One region of the Pseudomonas sp. LBUM1674 genome, then DNA from elsewhere that is predicted to be linked to it. Evidence: riboswitches for the same ligand, from Rfam matches in the RefSeq annotation. Region 1 holds a riboswitch; each other region holds the start of a gene.
The links. Region 1 has a riboswitch for cobalamin ahead of ACA067_RS18005 (CbtB domain-containing protein). Riboswitches for the same ligand answer to the same signal wherever they lie in the genome.
Positions count from the first base shown of each region.

Region 1 (4,578 bases):
GGCGCGCCAACCGGGCTCGTTGTCTTGCGCGCAAATGGCTTGAATCACCGGAATGTTGCGGCGAAACGGCCGCAACTGCGGCGCTTCGGGGCTGGACTGGGCGAAACCGGTGGTGTTGAGAATCACGCTGGCAGCGACTTCATCCAGCAGATCCTCGACCACGGTCAGGCAGCCGGGCTCTTTCAAACTGGCCACGGCAATCGGCAGCGGGTTAAGCCCCGCCGCCTGCAAACGCTGGCAGAAAACATCGATGAAAGCGGTATTCGCCGCCTGCAGATGCGAGCGGTAAAACAGCACGGCCGCTACCGGTTGATCGGCCTGCCAGTCGGCTTGCCAATCCTTCAGTGCGGCGGGGCTTTTTTGTGGGTGGTAAATCGCGGTGCGCGGCAGGGTCTGCGGCTCGGCCCAGGCGTAGTCGCGATCCAGCCAACGATCGGCGAGGCAGCGAAACAGGTCGAGTGCGTTGGCCATGCCGCCCTGACGCAGGTAATGCCAGAGTCGGTCGCGGTCTTGCGCAACCACGGTGCTCAGGTCGCTGAGCTCCGGGTCCGGACGATCATCGCCCGGCACCAGAATCAGCTGCGCACCGCGCCCGGACAACTCCACCAGCCGCTCCACGCCGTAGCGCCAATAGGCGATGCCACCGTGCAGCGAAATCAGAATGACCTTGGCGTGACGCAATACTTCGTCGACATACAGGTCGACCGAGGCGTGATTCTGCACCTGCATCGGGTTGGCCAGGCGCACGCTCGGGTAATCGTCCGGTAACTGCTGCGCCGCTTCGGCGAGCAGCGCCAGGCTGGAGTCGCCGCTGCACAGGATCACCAGCTCGGCGGGGGTCTGTCCAAGGTCGGCAATATTGTCATCCGACACGAAACCGCCGGGCTGGGTCCTGAGCAGGTGCATGGCTTAAACGCTGAGTGCGGCGCGCAATTGCGCTTCGAGCAGCGCGGCATCCAGCTCCTGGCCGATCAACACCAGACGCGTGGTGCGGGCTTCTTCGGCGCCCCACTGACGGTCGAAATGCTTGTCGAAGCGTGTGCCCACGCCCTGGATCAACAGGCGCATCGGCTTGCCCGGGATCGCGGCGAAACCTTTGACGCGCAGGATGCCGTGCTGGACCACCAGTTGGGTCAGGGCATCCAGCAGCAGGCTTTCGTCAGCTGGCGGCAGTTCGATGGAGATCGAATCGAAGGCGTCGTGGTCGTGATCGTCCTCGCCTTCATGGTGATGGTCGTGATGGCTGTGACGGCTGTCGATGTGCTCTTCGGAACCGGCACCGAGGCCGATCAGTACGTCCAGTGGCAGGCGGCCGCTGCTGGCTTCGATGACTTTCACCGCTGGCGGCAGTTCTTCGGCGACTTCCAGGCGCACCCGGGCCAGGTCTTCAGGGCTGATCAGGTCGGCCTTGTTGAGGATCACCAGGTCGGCGCTGGCCAGTTGGTCGGCGAACAGTTCGTGCAGCGGCGATTCGTGGTCCAGGTTCGGGTCGAGTTTGCGCTGGGCGTCGACCTGGTCCGGAAATGCGGCGAAGGTGCCGGCGGCGACCGCCGGGCTGTCGACCACGGTGATGACCGCGTCAACGGTGCAGGCGCTGCGGATTTCCGGCCACTGGAAGGCTTGCACCAGCGGTTTTGGCAGGGCCAGGCCCGAGGTTTCGATGAGGATGTGGTCGAGGTCGCCGCGACGGGCCACCAATTCGCGCATCACCGGGAAGAATTCTTCCTGGACGGTGCAGCACAGGCAGCCGTTGGCCAGTTCGTAGACACGGCCGTTGGCTTCTTCTTCAGTGCAGCCGATGGAGCACTGTTTGAGGATTTCGCCGTCGATGCCCAACTCGCCGAACTCGTTGACGATCACCGCAATACGGCGACCCTGAGCGTTGTCGAGCATGTGCCGCAGCAAGGTGGTCTTGCCCGAGCCGAGGAAGCCGGTAACGATGGTGACGGGGAGTTTGGCCAGTGTTTTCATCGGATGCCCTTTGGCAAGGTGGCGGGCATACGGGACGACAATCGCTGCGACAGGCGCGCGCAAGAGTTCCGCCACCGGATCACCCCGCCCGGTTGTAGTGAGAATCTGTGTCGAGGCAGGTCTCCTGGCTGACGGTGTGCCAGTCGTTCGACTGGCGTTTGCTGCGCCTTCCCGCGAACCCGTTGCACAGGGTTTGCAGTGGCGTGGCAGCGAAACATCACCGTTCACAGTTGCGGGGGCAGCCGCGGCATCGACCGCGTTCCCTTCTTAGCTTCGGCAGACGCCGAAGAACCTCGAAAGCGCAAGGCTACGCATGGTATGGGGGCGGGTCAATGTCTTGTGGCGTCCGCACCGGCCCCTTCGCCGGCAAGCCGGTCTCGCTCCCACAGGTGACCGCATTCCCATGTGGGAGCGAGCTTGCTCGCGAAGGGAGCGATTCGGCATCCAAGTGAGAACCCATGCCAATTGACGCCCAACCCCCGCCCATGCTCTCCTACACGCCTTGTTACGGGTGCCCTTCACAGGGTGAAACGGGAAACCGGTGAATCATGTGCTTTACTCAAGGCCATGTCAGTCCGGTGCTGCCCCCGCAACGGTAAGCGAGCGAAGCGTCAGATCCACTGTGCCAGCAGTCCGGCATGGGAAGGTGACGCTTGCAGGTTCAGGCGACAGCCTGCGCCCCTCGTGAGCCCGGAGACCGGCCCGCAACATCAGGTGAACGTCATGTTCACTGAATAACAAACCCGCGGTGGGCGGGCGCTGTTGAGCCTCTGCGCGCCTGATGCGCAGGGATCTTCCATGCGCTCTATTCACCCGCTGACAGACCAGAGGGAAGCGCCATGTCGATCATCAGCAGCACCGGCAGCAACACAGACAAGAGCACCGCCAGCAGCACCACGACCCTGACTCAACGCCTGACCGCCGCCGCCTGTGCGTCGATCCTTGGCGCAAGCCTTGTGTATTTCGCCGGTTTCTCGCACATCGAGGCGGTGCACAATGCCGCCCACGATACCCGTCATAGCTCCGCTTTCCCGTGCCATTGAGACCTGCCGACATGATCAAGCGTATCGCGCAAACCGCGGGTTTCACCGGGCTGCTGGCCGCCCTGTTGCTGACCCTGCTGCAAAGCTTCTGGGTTTCGCCGCTGATTCTGCAGGCGGAAACCTACGAAAAATCCGAGCCGGCCGCTGTTGAAGTGCATGAGCACGCCGCGGGTGCTGTCGCCGCCCATTCCCACGATGCCGAAACCTGGGAGCCGGAAGACGGCTGGCAGCGCGTGTTGTCGACCACCGGCGGCAACCTGGTGGTAGCGGTCGGTTTCGCCTTGATGCTTGCCGGTCTCTACACCTTGCGCGCCCCGACCAAAACCTCTCAAGGCCTGCTCTGGGGCTTGGCCGGCTATGCGACCTTCGTGCTCGCGCCGACCCTCGGCCTGCCGCCTGAACTGCCGGGGACTGCCGCGGCCGATCTGGCGCAACGGCAGATCTGGTGGATCGGCACTGCCGCCTCCACCGCGGCCGGCATCGCCTTGATCGTGTTCAGCCGTCACTGGCTGATGAAGATCCTCGGCGTGGCCATTCTCGCCGTTCCACACGTGATTGGCGCGCCGCAACCAGAAGTGCATTCGATGCTCGCTCCGGAAGCGCTCGAGTCGCAGTTCAAAATCGCTTCGCAGCTGACCAACGTCGCGTTCTGGCTGGCCCTGGGCCTGATCAGCGCCTGGTTGTTCCGCCGCAAGAACGATGGCCAGTACCACGCATGACTGATACCCGCACAGCGCCGACCCTGGTGGTCGGCCTGGGCTGCCAGCGCGGCTGCCCGGCCAGCACGTTGCGGGCGCTGCTCGACCAGGCGTTACAGGCGCATCAAATCGGACTTCACCAGATCAAGGCCCTGGCCAGTATCGACCTGAAGCGCGAAGAACCTGGCCTGATCGAACTCGCCGAACAACTCGCGCTGCCGCTGATGTATTTCAGCAGCGCACAATTGGCCAGCTATCAAACGCAACTCAGCCACCATTCGGACATCGCGTTCGAACGCACCGGCTGCTACGGCGTAGCGGAAAGTGCTGCCCTGGCCCTGGCCGAACAACTGGCCCAGGCGCCAGTAAAACTGCTGATCTCGCGACAGAAATATGCCCAGGCGACCCTCGCATTGGCCGGCGCTGCATAAAATCCCCGATAATCCCCTCCTCGATCATGAGCAATCTTCATCTGAAGCCTTGCCCAGCCCATTTTTTCACAGGAACCGACGATGACTGTCTATTTCATTGGCGCCGGTCCCGGCGACCCGGAACTGATCACCGTCAAAGGCCAGCGGCTGATCCGCAGCTGCCCGGTGATCATCTATGCCGGCTCCCTGGTGCCCGCCGCCGTGCTCGAAGGTCATCAGGCCGAACAGCTGGTGAACAGCGCCGAACTGCACCTGGAACAGATCATCGAACTGATCAAGAGTGCCCATGCCAAGGGCCAGGATGTGGCGCGGGTGCATTCCGGCGACCCGAGCCTGTATGGCGCCATCGGCGAGCAGATTCGCTACCTGCGTGAACTCGGCATTGCCTTTGAAATCATTCCCGGTGTGACCGCGACAGCGGCCTGTGCGGCACTG
Region 1 is NZ_CP166779.1:3,915,550-3,920,127, forward strand. It holds gene cobN (cobaltochelatase subunit CobN) at 1-906, opposite strand, end outside; gene cobW (cobalamin biosynthesis protein CobW) at 910-1,971, opposite strand; cobalamin riboswitch at 2,069-2,282, opposite strand; cobalamin riboswitch at 2,464-2,691, shown strand; gene ACA067_RS18005 (CbtB domain-containing protein) at 2,811-3,014, shown strand; gene ACA067_RS18010 (CbtA family protein) at 3,026-3,733, shown strand; gene ACA067_RS18015 (cobalamin biosynthesis protein) at 3,730-4,143, shown strand; gene cobM (precorrin-4 C(11)-methyltransferase) at 4,225-4,578, shown strand, end outside.

Region 2 (4,578 bases), 1.3 Mb from region 1:
CCTCCGCCCCACGCCCGCCATTCGGGCTCAACCCACGAGCAATCGGCTCAAGCCCGGTGCTGGTCAGCGAATGATGATAAGTATGCCCACGCAACAAACCTTCCGGCAGCTCAACCGCCTGCAGGGCCAACGCCGCCAGACGCTTTTGCATCACCGCATCTCCGGCCAGCAAGCCGACCAGTTCAGCACGAGTGCCCTCGACATCGGTCAACGAATCCAGCAGATAAAGCATGCCACCACACTCGGCCAACAACGGTTTGCCCGCGGCATGGTGAGCGCGAATCGCGTCGAGCATCGATGTGTTCTGTGACAGTGCCACATGGTGCAATTCCGGATAACCGCCCGGCAGGTAGAGACTGTCTGCCTCCGGCAATCCGGTATCACGGATCGGCGAGAAAAACAGCAACTCGGCGCCCATGGCTCGCAGCAGATCCAGGCTCGCGCCGTAGGTGAAGGCAAAGGCTTCGTCACGGGCCACGGCAATCCGCACGCCGGCCAACAAAGGCTCGGCAGCGATCACATCGGGGGCGGCGAATTCCACTGCCGGCGGCAACGCCACCTCGCAACTGCTGGCCAGGGCATCGGCCGCTGCGTCGAGGCGCAGATCAAGATCGTTCAACTCGCTGGCCTGAACCAGCCCCAAGTGCCGGCTCGGCAGTTCGATCCCGGTCTCCCGGGACAAGGCGCCATACCAGCGCAAGCCTTCAGTCAGGCTGCCTTCGAGCAACTGCGCATGGCGCAACGTGCCCACGCGATTGGCCAACACACCGGCAAACGGCAAGTCCGGCTGATAGCGCGCCAGCCCCAGGGCCAGTGCACCAAAGGTCTGGGCCATCGCGGTACCATCGATCACTCCGAGCACCGGCACACCGAAGTGCCGCGCCAGATCGGCGCTGGACGGCGTACCGTCGAACAGCCCCATCACGCCCTCGATCAGGATCAGGTCGGCAACAGCTGCGGCTTCCCACAACAGTCGACGACTTTCCTGCTCGCCGACCATCCACATGTCCAGTTGATACACCGGCGCACCGCTGGCGCGCTCGAGAATCATCGGGTCGAGGAAGTCCGGGCCGCACTTGAAGACCCGCACCTTGCGCCCCTGATTGCGGTGCAAGCGGGCCAGCGCGGCGGTGACGGTGGTCTTGCCCTGACCGGAGGCCGGCGCGGCGATCAATACCGCCGGGCAATGACGTGGTTGACTCACAATTCGACGCCTTTTTGCGCTTTGATACCGGCCTGGAACGCGTGCTTGATCACGCCCATTTCCGTGACGGTGTCGGCCAGCTCGATCATTTCCGGTTTGGCACCGCGACCGGTGACCACCACATGCTGCATCGGCGGACGCGCCTGCAAATCACTGAGCACCTGATCGAGGTCGAGATAACCGTGCTTGAGGGCGATGTTCAACTCATCGAGCACCACCAGACCGATGGACGGATCGCTCAGCAGTTCGCGGGACACTGCCCATGCGGCTTCGGCGGCAGCGATATCACGCTGGCGATCCTGGGTTTCCCAGGTGAAGCCCTCGCCCATCACATGAAACCGCACCTGCTCTGGAAAACGGCGGAAGAACAGTTCTTCGCCGGTACTGTTGCGGCCCTTGATGAACTGCACCACGCCACACTGCATGCCATGGCCCAGGGATCGGGCGAGCATGCCAAAGGCCGAGCTGCTCTTGCCTTTGCCGTTGCCGGTCAGCACCAGCAGCAGGCCGCATTCGTTCGGGGAATTGGCAATGCGTTCATCGATCACGGCTTTTTTGCGCAGCATGCGCGCCAGGTGACGTTCATCACGATCGGGGGTATCAGTCATGGGGGAGCTCTCCGTTGAGGCTGGATAACGGCGGGCAGGCACAAGAATAGACGGCAAAAAGCCTGGCATCGCCCACCGTGATGCCGCTGGATGGATCAGGCCGGTCTCCGGGCTCATGAGCGGCGCTGGCCTGACTGCGCGCCTTCCCATGTCGGCTTTCGACACAGTGGCTCAAGGCGCAGTCTTCACTCATTTACCGTTGCGGGGGCAGCGTCGGGATCATGACTCTTCATCGTTCGAAGACAGTCACTCACCGACTTCCCTGTTTCACTCTGTCGGCCATGGCCACAGAGCACCTGAAACAAGCCGCGAAGGTTAGAGGGTTGGGGGTGGAGCGTCAATTGAGAAAGAGGCTCGCGACTGACCGGTTGAACCATCGCACCTCCCGGCTTCTCTATGATTGTATCAACGCGTCCATAGGGAAGATCAGCATGCGCAAGCCCCAGCTCGTTCTCGTCATCGCGCTCGCCGGAGGGCTCGCCGCCTGTGGTGAAACCTCCAGCCTGCAAGTCATGGACGGCACCGGTCCGTCGCCCAAGCTGCCAGAACCGAACAAGACCCTGATCCCGACGGTGAACATCGCCCCGGCGATCGGCTGGCCGGACGGCGCAAAACCCGTCGCGGCGACGGGAACTCAGGTCGCCGCCTTTGCCGAAGGCCTCGATCACCCGCGCTGGCTCTACGTGTTGCCCAACGGCGACGTGCTGGTCGCCGAGACCAATGCGCCACCCAAGCCCGATGATGGCAAAGGCGTTAAAGGCTGGGTCATGAAGCAAGTCATGGGTCGTGCCGGTGCTGCCATACCGAGCCCGAACCGCATCACGCTGCTGCGGGACAAGGACCACGACGGCATTGCCGAAACCCGTACGGTGTTCCTGGAAAACCTCAATTCGCCGTTCGGCATGACCCTGGTCGGAACTGACCTGTACGTTGCCGATACGGACCGCTTGCTGCGTTTCCACTATGAAGATGGCGATACGGCGATCAAGTCGCAGCCAATCAAAGTGGTCGATCTGCCGGGCGGCACGCTCAATCATCACTGGACCAAGAACGTCATCGCCAGCAAGGATGGGAGCAAGCTGTACGTGACGGTGGGTTCCAACAGCAATGTCGCCGAAAACGGCATGGACCAGGAAGAAGGTCGCGCGGCGATCTGGGAAGTGGATCGCGCCACCGGCAACCATCGGATCTTCGCTTCGGGGATCCGCAATCCCAACGGCCTCGCCTGGGAACCCCAGAGCGGTGCGCTGTGGACAGCCGTCAATGAGCGTGACGAAATCGGCAGCGACCTGGTACCGGACTACATCACTTCGGTGAAGGACGGCGGGTTCTACGGCTGGCCTTACAGCTATTACGGACAACATGTCGATGCACGCGTGACCCCGCAGAATCCGGACCTGGTGGCCAAGGCCATTGCGCCGGACTACGCCGTCGGCCCGCACACGGCATCGCTGGGCCTGACCTTTGCTGAAGGCAACACTCTGCCGACGCAGTTCAAGGAGGGCGCATTCATCGGCCAGCATGGCTCGTGGAACCGCGATCCGCACAGTGGTTACAAGGTGATCTTCGTACCATTCAGCGCGGGAAAACCGGTCGGACAGCCGGTTGATGTGCTCACCGGATTCCTCACCGACGACGAAAAAGCCATGGGCCGCCCGGTAGGGGTGGTGATTGATCGGCAGGGAGGATTGCTGGTGGCTGATGATGTGGGGAACAAGGTGTGGCGGGTGTCGACAGCGCGATAGCTGTACACATGACCTGTGGGAGCGGGCTTGCCCGCGATGAGGCCGGCACATTCAACATTGATGCTGTCTGACCCACCGCAATCGCGGGCAAGCCCGCTCCCACAGGGATCGCGTTTAACGTTTACGACAGAGCGTCAACCCATCCCCCAACGGCAACAACGACAGATCCACCCGCAAGTCATCCTTCAAGGCCAGATTGAGCGCCTGGATGGCCCGGGTGTCTGCGCTTTCAGGATTCTCCTCAAGCACCCGCCCACTCCACAATGTGTTATCGAACACCGCCAGGCCACCGACCCGCAGCAAACGCAACGCATGCTCCAGATAGCTCGGATAATTGGCCTTGTCGGCATCGATGAAGATCAGGTCGAACTGTCCCGGGCAATCCAGTTCGGCCAGGGTTTCCAGCGCAGGCGCCAACCGCAGATCAATCCTTTGCGCCAGACCCGCTTCCTGCCAGTAACGGCGCGCGGTAGCGTTGTAGTCGCCGGGAATGTCGCAGCAGATCAGCGAACCCTCATCCGGCAACGCCGCTGCCATGCACAAGGCGCTGTAACCGGTGAAGGTACCCACTTCCAGTACACGCCTGGCGCCGGTGAGTTTCACCAGCAACGCGAGGAACTGCCCCTGCTCCGGCGCCACCTGCCAACGCGCCATGGGCAGCGCCTGGGTTTCATCGCGCAAGCGCTTGAGCAGCGGCGTCTCCCTGAGGGAGACGTCGAGCAGGTATTGATACAGGGCATCATCGAGATTGAGCGTGCGAGCGGTCATGACCAGACTCTGCAATCTATGGGTTATGGGCCAGATGCTCTGGTTGTAGCACACGCTTGGCGCTCAGGTAGGCTCTCTGCCAATAAGCCTTGGACAAGCTGTCGAGCTTCACCGTACCGCCAGTGGCCGGGGCATGGACGAAGCGACCTTCGCCGACATAGATCCCGGCGTGGCTGACCTGGGAGCCGCCATTGGTGGCGAAAAAAAGCAGGTCGCCGGTTTGCAGGCCTTCCTTGCCGACACTGGCCGCTTG
Region 2 is NZ_CP166779.1:5,203,630-5,208,207, forward strand. It holds gene ACA067_RS23785 (cobyrinic acid a,c-diamide synthase CobB) at 1-1,204, opposite strand, end outside; gene cobO (cob(I)yrinic acid a,c-diamide adenosyltransferase) at 1,201-1,812, opposite strand; cobalamin riboswitch at 1,894-2,127, opposite strand; gene ACA067_RS23795 (PQQ-dependent sugar dehydrogenase) at 2,244-3,557, shown strand; gene ACA067_RS23800 (O-methyltransferase) at 3,672-4,325, opposite strand; gene ACA067_RS23805 (C40 family peptidase) at 4,342-4,578, opposite strand, start outside.
Region 2: another riboswitch for cobalamin. It lies ahead of cobO (cob(I)yrinic acid a,c-diamide adenosyltransferase); the one in region 1 lies ahead of ACA067_RS18005 (CbtB domain-containing protein).

Region 3 (4,578 bases), 1.6 Mb from region 1:
AACAACAAGGTCGACGCCTGGGTCACCTGGGAACCCTTCCTCACCAGCGCACAACGTCAACTGCCGACGCGCACCCTGGCTGACGGCGCAGGCCTGGCCAGTTACAAACGCTACTACCTGACCAGCACCCCCTACGCCAAGGCGCATCCCGAGGTGCTCAAGCTGGTTTACGAGCAACTGCACAAGACCGGCGAATGGGTGAAAACCAACCCCGGTGCAGCGGCGAAAATACTCAGCCCGTTGTGGGGCAACCTGGATGTGGCGACCGTCGAGACCGCCAACACCCATCGCAGTTATCAGGTGCAGCCGGTGAAAGGTGATCAGTTGGGTGAGCAGCAGAAAATCGCCGATGCGTTTTTTGCCGCGGGGTTATTGCCCAAGGCGGTGGATGCGAAGGATGTTGAAATCTGGAAGCCGTGAGAACGATTGCCGTTGAATCCGGCCGACTGGCCGAAGCGTTTCGTCCTGAGATTCGAACCCGGTCAGCTCGACAGGTGAACACATAACCCTGTGGCGAGGGCGCTTGCTCCCGCCGGGCTGCGCAGTGGCCCCAGAAGAGGGACTGCTGCGCAGTCCAGCGGGAGCAAGCTCCCTCGCCACACGCGTTCGACAAGACTGTGCTATTGGCGCCCAGCCCCCCAGCTATCCTGCCGCAACCCGGCACTCACTACGTTTAACGATGCTAAAGGGCTCGTCACCACCCCGCATCCCGGACGCCGGCTGCAGAAAACCGAGCAAGGCCTGCCGGGTTTCATGCCAGGCTGCCGGGTGCTCCATATCGAGGAAGTGCCCGGCGTTCGTGACGGTATGGAACTCGGACTGAGGAGCATGCTCGCCGAACAGCCGGGCGTCCTCCGCCGAGGTGTATTCATCCCATTCGCCGTTGACAAACAGCAGCGGGATGTCGATGGCATTGGCACAGGTGATGTAACAGTGGGTGTCCTGGGTCAGCACCTCATTCACGTGGAAATGCATCTGCCTGTATTCGTGCTCCGCCAGGCTGCTGACATGGCGGTGATTAAAGCGTTTGAACAGCGAGGGCAGGTGCTTGCCGATCGTGTTGTTGATCAAGCGTCCGACATTGAGGCGATCGCAGGCCTGGAGTACGTGCAGGCCGCGTTCCAGGTAATCGCGCATCGGTGTATTGATGCGCGCTGCGAAAGAACTGATGACCGCCCTCTCGATTCGTTGTGGCCGCTGGGCCAGCGCCACCAGGGTCGCCGCACCGCCCCAGGAAAAGGACAGCACATGGTGCACACTGAAGTGTTCGATCAATTCCAGCAGAATCGCTGCCTCGTCTTCCTTGCGGATCGGTTGGCCGTGGAGGTTGTGTCGTTTCGACTGACCGGCATAGGGCTGATCGTAGAGGACCACATTGAATTGCGGCTGCAGGTAACGCACCGTCTGGGCAAAGGATGCGGTCGTTGACAGCGAGCCGTTGACCAGAATGATGGTTTTGTCAGCGGCGGCGTTGAGATAGTGTTCGGTATAAATCTTGTACTTATCGCAAATCTCGACGATGGCGGTTTTCGGCATCATGTCATTTTCTTCCTTGAACCCATTGGACTGAGCGCACAGCGTGAGGGATGCCCACAGGGCCCTATCGCACAAAGCAGTACGGGTGGAACCGACAGCGAAGTGCCAGGTAAATACATTAAAAGCTCAAGGTGGTTTTCAAACGTCAACGCATGGGCCTCCTGGGGTTTAACCTGCATCACGGGCAAGCGGCGACAGCGCGAGCGTGTTACGCAGCGCTCTGTGACCGATAAGTCACTGACTGACCAGAGGTTCAGAGTTAAGCAGGTATTTCCCGGTCTGCAAGCCTGTGCAGCACTTTGGTGCTGATTGACCTTCAACGCGCACTTGCACCCTGGAATCGGCACACGAGAAAAAATACTGGACCGTTGAACGGCATGATCGACTACCATGCCGGCCGCCGGTTTCCACATGGGATTAATAGGGAATCCGAGATGCCCGACACGGCATCAATCGGAACTGCCCCCGCAACTGTAGGTGCTGAGCCTGCTCCTGAACTGCCACTGGGATCGCTTCCGGGAAGGCTGGAGCCAGGCGATGACGCATCAGTCAGGAGACCTGCCGGCCAAGCTAATCACTAACCGGCGGGGTGTCCGGGAAGGACATCCTTGCGCCGTGCGTCACCTGCTGTGATCGCCACGCCAGTGCTTTAACGGCAGCGTTCGATGATGTGTTTCCAGTCCGTGCCCCCTGCCCCGAGTACGGTCAACTGGAGTTTGCGTCATGCTGCTGTCACGCCTTGCCACCCTCGTCACTGCGCTGGGTCTGTCCACTCTCGCCCATGCGGCCCCGACCCACTACCCCCTGACGGTCGAGAACTGCGGCAGCACCCTGACCTTCGAGCAGGCACCGAGCCGCGCCGTGACCATCGGCCAGGCCGGCACCGAAATGCTCTACGCCATGGGGCTTGGCAACAAACTGGTTGGCACGTCGCTGTGGTTCAACGAGGTGCTGGCCAAGTACAAGACAGTGAACGACCCGATCCCGCGCCTGGCCGATAACGAGCCGAGTTTCGAGGCGGTGATCGGCAAACGCCCGCAGCTGGTGGCGGTGGAACTGGAGTGGATGGTCGGCCCGCAAGGCGTGGTCGGTACCCGCGAGCAGTTTCACGAGCTGCAGATCCCGACCTACCTGATGCCTTCCGACTGCGAAGCCAAGGACAATCTGGTCGGCGCCGACGGCACACGGCTGGAGGCGTTTCGCATCGACAGCATTTACAAAAGCATCAGCCAACTGGCCGAGATCTTCGATGTGCAGGAACGCGGCCGGCAGTTGAACGACGAACTCAAGGCCAGCCTGGCGAAGTCTGTCGCCACGGTGCAGAACAAGGACCTCAAGCACACCAGCGCGCTGTTCTGGTTCTCCAGTGCCAGTCTGGACATCGACCCTTATGTCGCCGGACACAAGGGCATTCCCGACTTCATGCTCAACACCCTGGGCGTGCGCAACGTGGTGCAATCCGACGAAGAATGGCCGACCGTCGGCTGGGAAACCATCGCCAAGGCCAACCCGACGTTCCTGGTCATCGCACGCATGGATCGCCGTCGCTTTCCCGCTGACGACCATCTGAAGAAACTGGCATTCCTGCGCAGCGACCCGGTGACCCGCAACATGGACGCGGTGAAAAACAACCGCATCATCATTCTCGACGCCATGGCCATGCAGGCCAGCGTCAGAATGTTCGACGGCCTGGCCACCCTGGCATCAGCCATCGACGGCTATGACCTGCCGCAATGACCAGGACGCTGATTCGCACATTGCTCGCCGCAATGACCCTGCTGTTGGCCGTCATTGCCGGAGTGGCCATCGGTGAAACGCCGATCGCTCCGGGCGTGGTGTTCCAGGTGCTGGCCAACAAACTGTGGGCTGCCGGCTATGTCCTCGACCCGATCGACGAAGGCATCGTCTGGAATTATCGCCTGACCCGCGCGCTGGTGGCCGCGGCCTGCGGTGCGGGTCTGGCCACTTGCGGGGTGATCCTGCAATCGCTGCTGCGCAATCCGCTGGCCGATCCCTACCTGCTCGGCATCTCCGCCGGCGCCTCGACGGGCGCGGTGCTGGTGGCATTGCTGGGCCTGGGGGCGGGACTGATTTCGCTGTCGGTCGGCGCGTTTGCCGGGGCGGTTGCCGCCTTCGCCGTGGTGGTTTTGCTGGCCCGTGCCAGCGGTTCGCCCGGCGGTACCTCGCAGATCATCCTCGCGGGGATTGCCGGTTCGCAGCTATTCAATGCGCTCACGGCGTTCCTGATCACCAAGTCGGCCAGTTCCGAACAGGCCCGCGGCATCATGTTCTGGTTGCTGGGCAATCTCAGCGGGGTGCGCTGGCCGTCGGTGTGGCTGGCCGTCCCGGTTGCTATGGCCGGTCTTGCCGTTTGCCTGTGGCATCGGCGGGCACTGGACGCCTTCACCTTCGGCGCCGACTCGGCCGCCTCGCTCGGCATCCCGGTACGCCGCGTGCAATTGCTGCTGATCAGCTGCGCCGCACTGGTGACGGCAGTGATGGTGTCGATTGTCGGCTCCATCGGTTTTGTCGGGCTGGTCATTCCCCATGCCGTGCGACTGCTGCTGGGCACCCGGCATGCGCGCCTGCTGCCGGCCAGTGCGCTGGGGGGTGCAGTGTTTCTGATCGCCGCCGATGTCCTCTCCCGGACACTGATCAAAGGCCAGGTGATCCCGGTCGGAGTCATCACGGCATTGGTCGGCGCTCCGGTGTTCGCGTTGATCCTGATCGGCAGGAGGAATGCCCGATGAATGCCCTCACACCTGTTATCGGCGAATCCGTGCTGAGCTGTTCCGGACTCGGGTTCCGAGTCCGCGACGCTGAACTGCTGCACGATATCCACCTGGACATCCGACGGGGAGAAACCCTGGGCATCGTCGGGCCCAACGGTTCGGGAAAATCCACGCTGCTGAAACTGCTGGCCGGCGTGCGCGTCCCCAGCCGGGGTGACATCCAACTCAACGGCCAGCGCCTCAAGGCGCTATCACGGCGGACCATCGCGCAAACCCTGGCGGTGGTTGAGCAACAGGCCGACACCCTGGA
Region 3 is NZ_CP166779.1:2,342,453-2,347,030, reverse strand. It holds gene ACA067_RS10985 (aliphatic sulfonate ABC transporter substrate-binding protein) at 1-420, shown strand, start outside; gene ACA067_RS10980 (alpha/beta fold hydrolase) at 643-1,539, opposite strand; cobalamin riboswitch at 1,923-2,116, shown strand; gene ACA067_RS10975 (ABC transporter substrate-binding protein) at 2,260-3,273, shown strand; gene ACA067_RS10970 (FecCD family ABC transporter permease) at 3,270-4,286, shown strand; gene ACA067_RS10965 (ABC transporter ATP-binding protein) at 4,283-4,578, shown strand, end outside.
Region 3: another riboswitch for cobalamin. It lies ahead of ACA067_RS10975 (ABC transporter substrate-binding protein); the one in region 1 lies ahead of ACA067_RS18005 (CbtB domain-containing protein).